One region of the Microbulbifer sp. SE14 genome, then DNA from elsewhere that is predicted to be linked to it. Evidence: predicted binding sites of a transcription regulator. Region 1 holds the regulator's gene; each other region holds the start of a gene.
What was found. Region 1 encodes LexA, which represses DNA repair genes until DNA is damaged. Its sites were predicted from a motif close to ACTGTNTNTANANACAGT; they were not measured.
Positions count from the first base shown of each region.

Region 2: a site for LexA is predicted at 1,765-1,782, ahead of AC6R19_RS00095 (PA0069 family radical SAM protein). Genes of this name have one in related genera too.
Region 3: a site for LexA is predicted at 1,200-1,217, ahead of AC6R19_RS06560 (YebG family protein). Genes of this name have one in related genera too.

Region 1 covers NZ_JCBAJA010000018.1:5,849-9,119, reverse strand. The annotation lists gene topA (type I DNA topoisomerase) at 1-237, shown strand, start outside; gene AC6R19_RS13515 (DUF6586 family protein) at 234-725, shown strand; gene AC6R19_RS13510 (hypothetical protein) at 825-1,082, shown strand; gene lexA (transcriptional repressor LexA) at 1,230-1,835, opposite strand; gene AC6R19_RS13500 (LOG family protein) at 2,004-2,642, shown strand; gene AC6R19_RS13495 (DUF6763 family protein) at 2,694-3,017, opposite strand; gene AC6R19_RS13490 (TetR/AcrR family transcriptional regulator) at 3,149-3,271, shown strand, end outside.
Region 2 covers NZ_JCBAJA010000001.1:23,912-27,182, forward strand. The annotation lists gene sodC (superoxide dismutase [Cu-Zn] SodC) at 1-135, shown strand, start outside; gene AC6R19_RS00090 (cation:proton antiporter) at 445-1,686, opposite strand; gene AC6R19_RS00095 (PA0069 family radical SAM protein) at 1,798-2,886, shown strand; gene AC6R19_RS00100 (GIY-YIG nuclease family protein) at 3,042-3,271, shown strand, end outside.
Region 3 covers NZ_JCBAJA010000006.1:185,542-188,812, reverse strand. The annotation lists gene AC6R19_RS06570 (amidohydrolase family protein) at 1-63, shown strand, start outside; gene AC6R19_RS06565 (MAPEG family protein) at 254-649, shown strand; gene AC6R19_RS06560 (YebG family protein) at 832-1,143, opposite strand; gene AC6R19_RS06555 (LysE family translocator) at 1,424-2,041, opposite strand; gene AC6R19_RS06550 (DUF924 family protein) at 2,041-2,643, opposite strand; gene AC6R19_RS06545 (hypothetical protein) at 2,838-3,125, shown strand; gene AC6R19_RS06540 (DUF6249 domain-containing protein) at 3,200-3,271, shown strand, end outside.

The DNA of each region.
Region 1 (3,271 bases):
TACAGCTTCCTCTTCTCCGCGCCCACGGAAGACGATCAGGGCCGCGACACGGTGGTGCGCTTCAGTCGCAAGACCCAGGAGCAGTATGTGCAGTCGGAAGAAGAGGGCAAGGCTACTGGCTGGCGCGCTTTTTATCGCGACGGCAAGTGGCAGATCGAGGCCGGCAGCAAGGCCAGCAGCGCCAAGCGCAAGCCGGCGGGCAAGAAGGCGGGCAAGAAGGCGGTGAAAAGCAAATGAGCAACCCCTACACCGGTTCCGTGGCCTCGGCCCTGCGCAAGGGCCAGCTGCTGCTGGAAACCGAGAGTGTGGCGCCGCTGGCGCGCGCGGCGGTACAGGAGGCGGTGGTGCTGCAGCTGTGGCGGGCCTACCGGGCCTTTCTCGCCGAGCTGGCCTTCCAGCTGCATCTGGACAGCGAACCGGAATCCGCCCAGGCGCTGGCCGAGCGCGCTCGCGCCTTCGGCAAGACCTGTGGTGCGGCGGTGGAACTGAGCGAGTTGGATGTCGATCCGGACAGCTGGCTGGCGCGGTTGCAGGCCGCCTGGGTGCAGTTGTGGAGCTTTTCCGCAGAGGAAAACGGCACCAGGCCGCAGTCCGCCAACCTGATTCCTCTGCAGAATTTGTCCGCGACCGGCCCCGTGGTGCTCAGCGACGAATTGTTGCGGGAATGGCACTCTGCGTTGAGTGAACTGGTGCGGCGCCAGCGCGCCCAGGCGGAGGAGTGGTAGCGCAGCTTCTCCCTCGCCACTTTTCCTGGCCGGCCCGCAATGAAACTCCCGCTGCGCCTGTGGTACACTGCGCAAAAGCTGATGTATAGGGAGAAGTGCATGTCCTCCGAAACCTTTGAAATTATCGAACTGGCCAATGGCGATGTGGCACTGCGCCGCGCCGGCCACAAGGAGGACCCGCTGGTGCGCATCCACTTCTCAGACGAGAGCCTGCAGTTCCTGCGCGAACACAAGATAGCCATCGCCCGCGCGATGCTGGAGGCGGGGATCGAGGCGGTCCAGAATCTCGATGACCTGGAGCCGGGTTACTTCGATGAGGAAGACGAACTGGCGCCGATCAACCACACGGTGCACTGACGGCTCAGTACGCGATCAGATTTCTCAATAATGTAGGAGCGGCCCATGACCGCGATCAGACTTCCCGGATAACCTGAGAAACTGATCGCGGCCATAGGCGGATGGCCGCCCCGCCGCTCCTACAAGGTAAATGCCAAATTTCGCGTTTTAGGGGCTCTGGCGAATCACTCCCACCGCCAGCCCCTCGATGGCGAAACTCTTGTCCCGCATATCCACCTGAATCACTTCGAAGTCTTCGTTTTCCGGCAGTAGCTGCACCGTAGCCTGGTTGCCCTTGCGGCGGAAGCGTTTGACGGTCACTTCGTCCTCGATGCGCGCAACGACTATCTGGCCATTGCGTACCTGGTCGGTCTTCTGCACCGCCAGCAGGTCGCCGTCGAGAATGCCAGCGTCTCGCATACTCATGCCGTGTACCCGCAGCAGGTAGTCCGCCGGCGGGTGGAAGAAGTTTGCCGGCAGATCGCAGTAATCCTCGATATTCTCCTCCGCCAGTATCGGGTTGCCCGCGGCCACGCGGCCGACGATGGGCAGACCCGTCTGGTGGTCCGGTATGCGGATGCCCCGGGAGGCGCCCGCAACCATCTCGATGGCGCCCTTGCGGGCCAGTGCCTTCAGGTGTTCCTCCGCCGCGTTGGGGGAGCGGAAGCCCAGCTCCTGGGCGATTTCCGCCCGGGTGGGCGGATAGCCTGTTTCATCCAGATACACCTTGATCAGTTCGAGTACCTGGGCCTGGCGCGCAGTGAGGTTTGTCATGAGATCACCTGGTCTGTTTCTGTATTTTTATACAGTTGCTGGGATTATATACAGATTTGGAGGTCGCGCAATCTTTGCCTTGCTGTCACGGAAAGCTGCTACATTGTGAGAGAAGGAATGAGGCAGTAAGTATGTCGTCGAAAGACGCGACAATGAGGGAAAAAAATAATGCTAGACGCAAAAATGCCCGAAGCCTGGCGCGTGTTGCGCATTCAGTCGGAGCTGGTGGATGGAATAGAGCGGCTGATCGCGCTCAGCGGCGCAGTCACCGTATTTGGCAGTGCGCGTTTTGCCGAAGACAGTCCGGAATACAAGCAGGGCGTCAGGCTGGGAGAACTGCTGGCGGCCGAGGGCATCCCGGTGATCACCGGCGGTGGTCCGGGAGTGATGGAGGCCTGCAATCGCGGCGCCTATCCGCAGCCGGGCACCTCCATCGGTCTCAATATCGAGTTGCCTTTCGAGCAGAAGGCCAATCCCTACCAGGATATCAGCCTGCACTTCCGCTACTTTTTTGTGCGCAAGTTTATGTTCGTGAAGCACGCTGTGGGCTTCGTCGGCCTGCCAGGGGGATACGGCACCCTGGATGAATTGTTCGAGGTGCTGACGCTGGTGCAGACGCAGAAGGTGCGGCGTTTTCCCATAGTGCTCGTGGGCGAGCGCTACTGGTCCGGACTGCACGGCTGGCTGGTGGATGCGGTTCTGGAGCGCAGCTGTATCGACTCCTCGGACCTGGACCTGTTCAAGATCGTGGACACCGTGGATGAAGCGGCGGAACTGATTATCGAATATATCAAAGAGCGGGAGTAATTCCCCCATCACCCGTAGGTTGGGCTTAGCTCCGTTCAGCCCAACCTGCGCCTAAAAGGAGGATTCGTCGGTTCCGCTAAAACTCTCACCCTCCAGGGTATCCAACGGATTGCCCCGCTCGGCCACATCGCCGCCTATCGCATTCGGATCCTGCTCCTGTACGGTCATGCCATAGGCGATATTGGCATCCTCGGGTGGTACGGCGTCGATGACCGGGAGGCCCTGCCACTGGTCGAGTTCAAACTCGTCCAGGGTGCCATCCAGGTACTGCACCTCGACCGTCTGGTGCAGCTCGTCGATGGCCACCACTTCGAACAGCTCGCCACTGTCGATATTCTCAAACCAGCTGCCGATATCCGGTTGCAAATGTGCCATGGCCCTCTGCCCCTATTGCTTTCCCTCAATCTAGTGTGTGGCTCTCCCGCCCGGTAACAGCGTCAGTTGGCGCGGAATGTGCTAATCTGGCCTGTACTAAACAGTTGTTTTAAATGTTGGTTTGAATTGCTATGAGCCAGACGGATACTGTCAGTCGGATACTGGATGCGGCGGAGGTGCTGTTCGCCGAGCGCGGGTTTACCGAGACCTCGCTGCGCACCATTACCAGTACCGCCGGGGTCAATCTAGCCGCT
Region 2 (3,271 bases), on a different contig from region 1:
CTGGCGCCGCGCCTCAAACTCTCCGACCTCAAGGGGCGCGCATTGATGATCCACAGTGGCGGCGACAACTATTCGGATACCCCGAAACCGCTCGGTGGCGGCGGCGCGCGGGTGGCCTGTGGCGTAATTCCATAGCCGGCGGCGGATGTCCGGGAAACCGGACATCCTTCCTGCGAAGAAGGCGCGCCAATGAAGAGAATGATCGGGCTGTTGATATTTGTACTGCTGTTGCTCGGCCTCGCCGGCTACCTGCAATATTGCACCAAGGAGCGGCGGGAACAGGGTTCCGAACAACAGGTCCAGTAGCTGGCCCTCTTGGCTGCCACTAGGCGAGGCCCTGCTGCTGTTAGTGGCCGTCCGGGACAACGCCTGTGGCCGGTAAAGAGTGCCGATGAGGCTTTTTCCCGGGCGGCACCGGTGGCAGGGCCGATCAAAGCCAAGGCGCTATTTGTTCAATTTGCCAATCATCCAACTACTGCTGGTCCCCTGTACCAGCAGCGAGAAGAGCACCACCCCGAACACCATCGACTGCACAGTCCACCAGTAGGGCAACTCCACCGGAAGGGACAGCACCAACGCCACTGCAATCACACCGCGCAACCCGCCCCAACCCAGTATCAGGCGCCAGTGTTTCGGGATCGGCGGCCCGACAAAGCGCGCCAGAGGCGCCATCATAAAGATCGCCAGGGCCCGCGCGCCGACGGCGGCGGGTATGGCAATCAGCATCGACAGCCACTGGTGCGTGAACATCTCGAAGGTGATCGTCAGCCCCATGATCACGAAGACCAGTGCCGCCAAAAGCAGTCGCAACCACTCCCAGGTGGGCTCAGCGTAGGCCAGATAGGTCCCGCACTCCCGGCGCAGGCAGCTACGGGCCACTATGGCGCAGGCCATGACCGACATGATGCCGGACACATGCACCAAATACTCCGCCAGGTAGAAGCTGCCGAAGGCCGCCAGCACCAGTGTCACCAGGCCGGCGTCGGCAGAGCGGAGGAAGAGCACCACTGTCGCGGCAGCCAGTCCGCAGAGCACACCCACCGCCAGGCCGCCGAAAAAGGTTACGGCGAAAGACAGGGCGACATTGCCTGCGCCGAATAGTGGCTCGCCGGTGCTGCTACCGCCCTCCACCACACTGTGGGTCGCCATGCCCAGCACCAGACTGAACAGTACTATGGCGGCGGCGTCATTAAACAGGCTCTCGCCTTCCACCAGGGTCAACAGGTCTTCGTCAGCATCTCCCTGGCGCAGCTTGGTGATCACTGACACCGGATCGGTGGCGGCCAGTATTGCGCCGGTCAGCAGCGCTGCTATCCAGGGAAAACCGGTGGGGTGGTTGATACCGAAGTAGGTGAGCAGCGCGATGATCAGCGCGCAGATGATTACGCCGACCGTGGAGAACAGCAGTATCGGCCCCAGCCAGCGCTTCAGAGCCTTCGGATCTATCTGCCAGGCGGCCTCGAAGATCAACACCGGCAGTATCACGAAAAATACCAGCTGGTGCAGGTTCTCCGCACGCAGGCCGGTGTCGAAGTCGATCACCGGCAGCAGCAGGCCGGCGAGCACGCCGGCGATCAGGCAGCCCAGGGTATTGTCTATACGCAGTATGCGCGCCAATCCCAGGCCGATGACCGCAGCCGCGGTCAGGTAGAGACCCTGCCCCACCAGGGTGGTAATACCTTCCATTGTCGAATTCTCCTGTCCATTGCATTTGAGTGTATGCCTAGTAACACGGGCTTGCACGGCGGACACCTGCGGCTGTAAACTGTATATTTATACAGCATCAGGGATACCGGCTTGACCAACGAAGACCCCGACAACCCCGCCCGGATACACAAGGGCCGCGGCGCCGCCAGCAACCTGGCCGGGCGTTTTGTGCCCCATGTCAGTACCCGCGAGAGTGACGGCTGGCAGACGGAGGAGGAGCCCCTGGAGCGGCTGCTGACCGAAGCTATAGAGGAAAAGGCCAAGACGATTATCAGTAGCAACAGTTCGCCGGACCTTCCGTTCAGCCAGTCGATCAACCCCTATCGCGGATGCGAAAATGGTTGTGTTTATTGCTACGCCCGCCCCAGCCACGCCTATATGGACCTGTCTCCCGGCCTGGATTTCGAGAGCAGGATTTTCTTCAAGCCCAACGCCGCGGAACTGCTGGAGAAGGCACTGCGCAAACCCGGTTATCAGTGCAGCCCTATCGCCATGGGCACCAATACAGATCCCTACCAACCGCTGGAGAGAGACAAGCAGGTCACCCACCAGCTGCTGGAAACGATGCAGCGCTACAACCAGCCGGTGACCATAGTCACCAAGAGCCAGTTGATTCTGCGCGACCTGCCGCTGCTGGCGGAGATGGCGAAAGACGGACTGGCCCAGGTGGCCATCAGCGTGACCACCCTTGACAACGATCTGAAGAGAAAACTGGAACCGCGCACTGCCGGTCCCGCCGCGCGCCTGCGGGTCCTGGAGCAGCTGAGCGATGCGGGCATTCCCACCGCGGTGCTGGCGGCGCCGATGATCCCGGCATTGAATGACTGTGAACTGGAAGCCATTCTCAAGGCGGCTAAGGGCGCCGGGGCGCAGTACGCCGCCTATATACTGCTGCGCCTGCCGCACGAGGTGGCGCCGCTGTTCCGCCAGTGGCTGGCAGTGCACTATCCGGAGCGCGCCGCCCATGTAATGAGCCTGGTGCAGCAGAGCCGCGGCGGGCGCGATTACCGCAGCGACTTCGCCCAGCGCCAGGCGGGCACCGGCGTCTTCGCGCAGTTGCTGCAACAGCGCTTTCGCGTGGCCATCAGCAAGCTGGGCCTCAACCGGCGCAAGCTGGTGCTGGATTGCAGCCGCTTCTGTCCGCCGCCCCGGGCCGGCGTTCAACAGCTCCTCTTCTGAACAGCGAGCGTCTGTAGGAGAGGCCCATGGCCGCGATAGGTCTTGCCAGTTTCTCCGAACATCGATCACGGACAACAGCTGCCGGTCCCGGCAGCTGTTTGCAATCCTCGCCCGCTGGCGGACAATGGCCGCTCGCCAACAACGGAAGCAGCATCTTGAGCGACTGGTTCGTCTACCTGATACGCACGGCTAGGGGCAGCCTCTATACGGGAATCACCTGCGACGTGGAGCGCCGCTTCGCCGAACACCAGAGCGGCGGGGCCAGGGCGGCCAAGGCCCTGCGCGGGCGCGGCCCACTCAAACTGGAATTCCGGCAGGCGGTGGCGGACAGGTCCGAGGCGCTGAGACTGGAAATGCAGATCAAGAAGTGGCCGAAGGAAAAAAA
Region 3 (3,271 bases), on a different contig from region 1:
ACCCGCCTGCGCGACCGCTACCTGAAGCCGAAGAAGGGCCATGAGTTCGGTTACAAATACTGAAAGCGGACCCGAATGGCGCTAAGTTAGCGGGCAGCCGGCACAATGTAAGGCTCTGCCATTGGTGGTCGCCCGGGAAATGTTTGCCGATGAGGCTTTTTCCCGGGCGACCACCGGCGGCAGAGCCGAATCGGAGCCCTTGGCGGCATTCAGGGCAGGCCCCACAATGATCCCCCTGGCAGGAGAAGAATAAATGGCTAATGTAACCGCGCTCTACGCGGGTCTCTGCGCAATCCTGGTCATTGCCCTGGCCTTTCGCGTGGTGCAGTTCCGCCGCGCAAAAAAAATAGGTCTCGGTAATGGCCAGGATCGCGACAACCAGGTTCGGGTGCGGGCCCATGCCAATGCGGTCGAATATATTCCGCTTGCACTGATACTGATGCTGATCGCGGAACTCGGCGGCCTCGCCGCACTCTGGCTGCATATCCTCGGCGGTTTGTTCCTGCTGGCGCGGCTGATGCACGCCTACGGCCTTACCGCGGGGCAGGGCGGCTACCATCCCGGGCGTTTCTTCGGTATTGCGCTGAGCTGGTTGGTGATCCTGATTCTGGCTGCCGTCGATATCAGTTTCGCCGTGATGAATCTGTAGGTATCCCGATCACCGCAATCGTAGGGTGCGCCGCGCGCACCGGAAAGCGCTGCCATCGGCACTGGCTCTGGCGCGGCGCACCCTACGACGAGGCCATTCCAAACGCGCCCAAATAAAAAAGCCCGGCGTAGGGGCCGGGCGCAAAGTACAGGGATGGAAACTTGAAAACTAAGTTTTGAGAACTACTGGTTGGCGGCGAAAGGCGTAACGCGGTCATCCTCCGCTGCCTGCTCTGCTTTTTCTTCTTTCTTCTCTTCCTCTTCCAGCAGCACCTCCGGCTTGCCCTTGCAGGCCTTGGCCAGGTCGTCGCGGCGCTTGGCCAGCAGCAGGCCGATTTCCTCGCCGGCCTCTTCGGAGATACCGTCGATATGGCGCTCTATCAGCGAGGTGATATTGGCGGCCAGTTCCAGCATCTTGTCGTGTTCTTCTGCATCTTTTTTGTTGTCGAACATTGCTCCGTCTCTATCGCATTTCCACACGGCTACTACGGCCATACTCTGCCTCCGGTTATTTTTTCGGCGTTTTGATGGGTCTGTATTTGTGTACAGTATCTGTATAAATATTCAGTGTCAATGGTGGGAGGAGAAATTGTCGGGATTGCGATAAGTGGAGCCGGGGTTGCGGTGGCCCGCCGGCACAGGGTGGTGTGGAATGTCATAATAGCCGTGGCAGTTGGCTGTCTTCCTACCCCCCAACAGGCAGTTAGCTCCGACCCCGCAGTAAGACGTTTTAAGGCCCGCGACACGGGCCTTTTTTTTGCCTGGAAGAAACCGGTTAAATGGTGAGTACCAGCCTCGCCGCCAGGCCGATCAGCAGGACGCCGAACAGCTGCTGCATGCGGTGGCCGGCGGAGCTGCTCACCCAGCTGCGGTTGCGGCCGGCGTAGACGGCGAGGGCAACCAGGCAGTACCAGCCGGCGTCTATGCCCGCGGCCAGGGCGGCCATGCCAAGCTTGGTGGAGAGCGCCTGCTGTTCGGAGACGAACTGGCTGAACAGGGCGGTGAAGAAGACTGCGATCTTGGGATTGAAAAAGGCGATTCCGAACCCCTGCAGCGCCGAGCGGCCCACCGACTGCTGCGGCGCCGGCAACCTGGCGGCATTGGGATTGGGGGCCGGCGCGCGCAGCGCCTTCCAGCCCAGGTAGACGAGCATGGCCGCGCCGGCCCACTGCAGGATATTGAACAGCAGTGGCGAGCGGGTGATCAGCACCGCCAGGCCAAAGGCGGTGAGCCCGGCGTAGATGGCCACGCCGGCGCCGTGGGCCAGGGCGCAGGTGAATCCCTGGCGGAGGCCCGAGGCGGCACTGCGCAGCACTATCAGCAGGCTGGGGCCGGGGGACATGGCGCCCAGGGCGCAGATTCCGGCCAGGGACAGCCAGTTCAGCAGATCCATCAGAAGCCCCCTCCCTGTTCCAGCCACTTCTGTTCCGCCGGCGTCGATTCGCGCCCCAGGGCCTGGTTGCGGTGCGGGTAGCGGCCGAACTCGTCGATGACCTGCCGGTGGGCCAGGGCGTACTGGTAGAAGCTCTCCGCCTGGGCCGCGCCCTCGGCGCCGTTCAGGTAGTCCATGCGCAGGCGGTGGAAGTAGTCCACCGAGCGCCGCTGCATCTCAGGATTCTCGCTGTGCTCCAGGGGCATGCCGAGGAAGGCGCGCTGGTAGAGGCCCATCTCCAGGTCGTCGCCTCTCTTTATGATGCCGAGAGCCACTTCCCGTGCCAGCGGGTCGCCGGCGAAAGCGCGGCTGGTGCCGCGATAGATATTGCGGGTGAACTGGTCGCAGACCAATACCAGGGCCATTTCCCCCTCGAGGGTCTGGCGCCACTGCTCCAGGTCGCCGTCCAGGGCCGCCTCCACCGTATCGCCGAAGTAATCGTCGATCTTGCGGTCGAATTCCTCTCCGCCGGAAAACCAGCGCTGGCGGTGTGCGTCGTCCGGCACTGCATCCAGCTGCGCCCGGCCGAACCAGAAGGTCAGTATTTCTCTGGGTTCCGGCATCGTCTGATGGTCCTTCTGTTCCTTCGCTCGAACGGGGATTATTGCGACTTTCCGGTATGCAGGTCCAGTGGGGATGCCGACAGATGATGGCCCGGGTCGGGCGGGCAATCTCAAAATATTTTCGGCCGCTGCATCCAAAGGCGGCACTGGTGCCGTCTCAAGGCTGTACAAGGAAAATCACCCTGGAGGCAACCATGGTAACCGCAGGATCACTGAAAAAGGTACAATTCTACGCCGGCCTGGCCCTGTTGTTGGGCGCTATGCAGGCCGGGGCCACGGAGCTGAAGCTTCCCCTGGTGGAGGTGCAGCAACAGCTGATCGAGAAGACCGACGAGGCCTTCTCGCGCAAGCTGGAGGAGTGCCGGGAGAAGGACACTGAGGAGCGCGGCAGCCCCCGCTACCCGGTGCGTATCGCCGGCCAGGAGCAGGCGCTTCCGGGCATTCCCGCGCCGCTGGCGGGGACACAACTGGCCGCGCCCTGAGCCGGGAATACAGCCCCGAGCCAGGAATAAGCTTTAGGGACCGAGTTGATAAGAGCACTATCGAGAGCAAAAACATGAGAGCGAGAAATTTTCCCCCCCTGCAGGCCGGCAGCCGCTGGCTGATGGCCCTGGCGATGGCGCTGGGC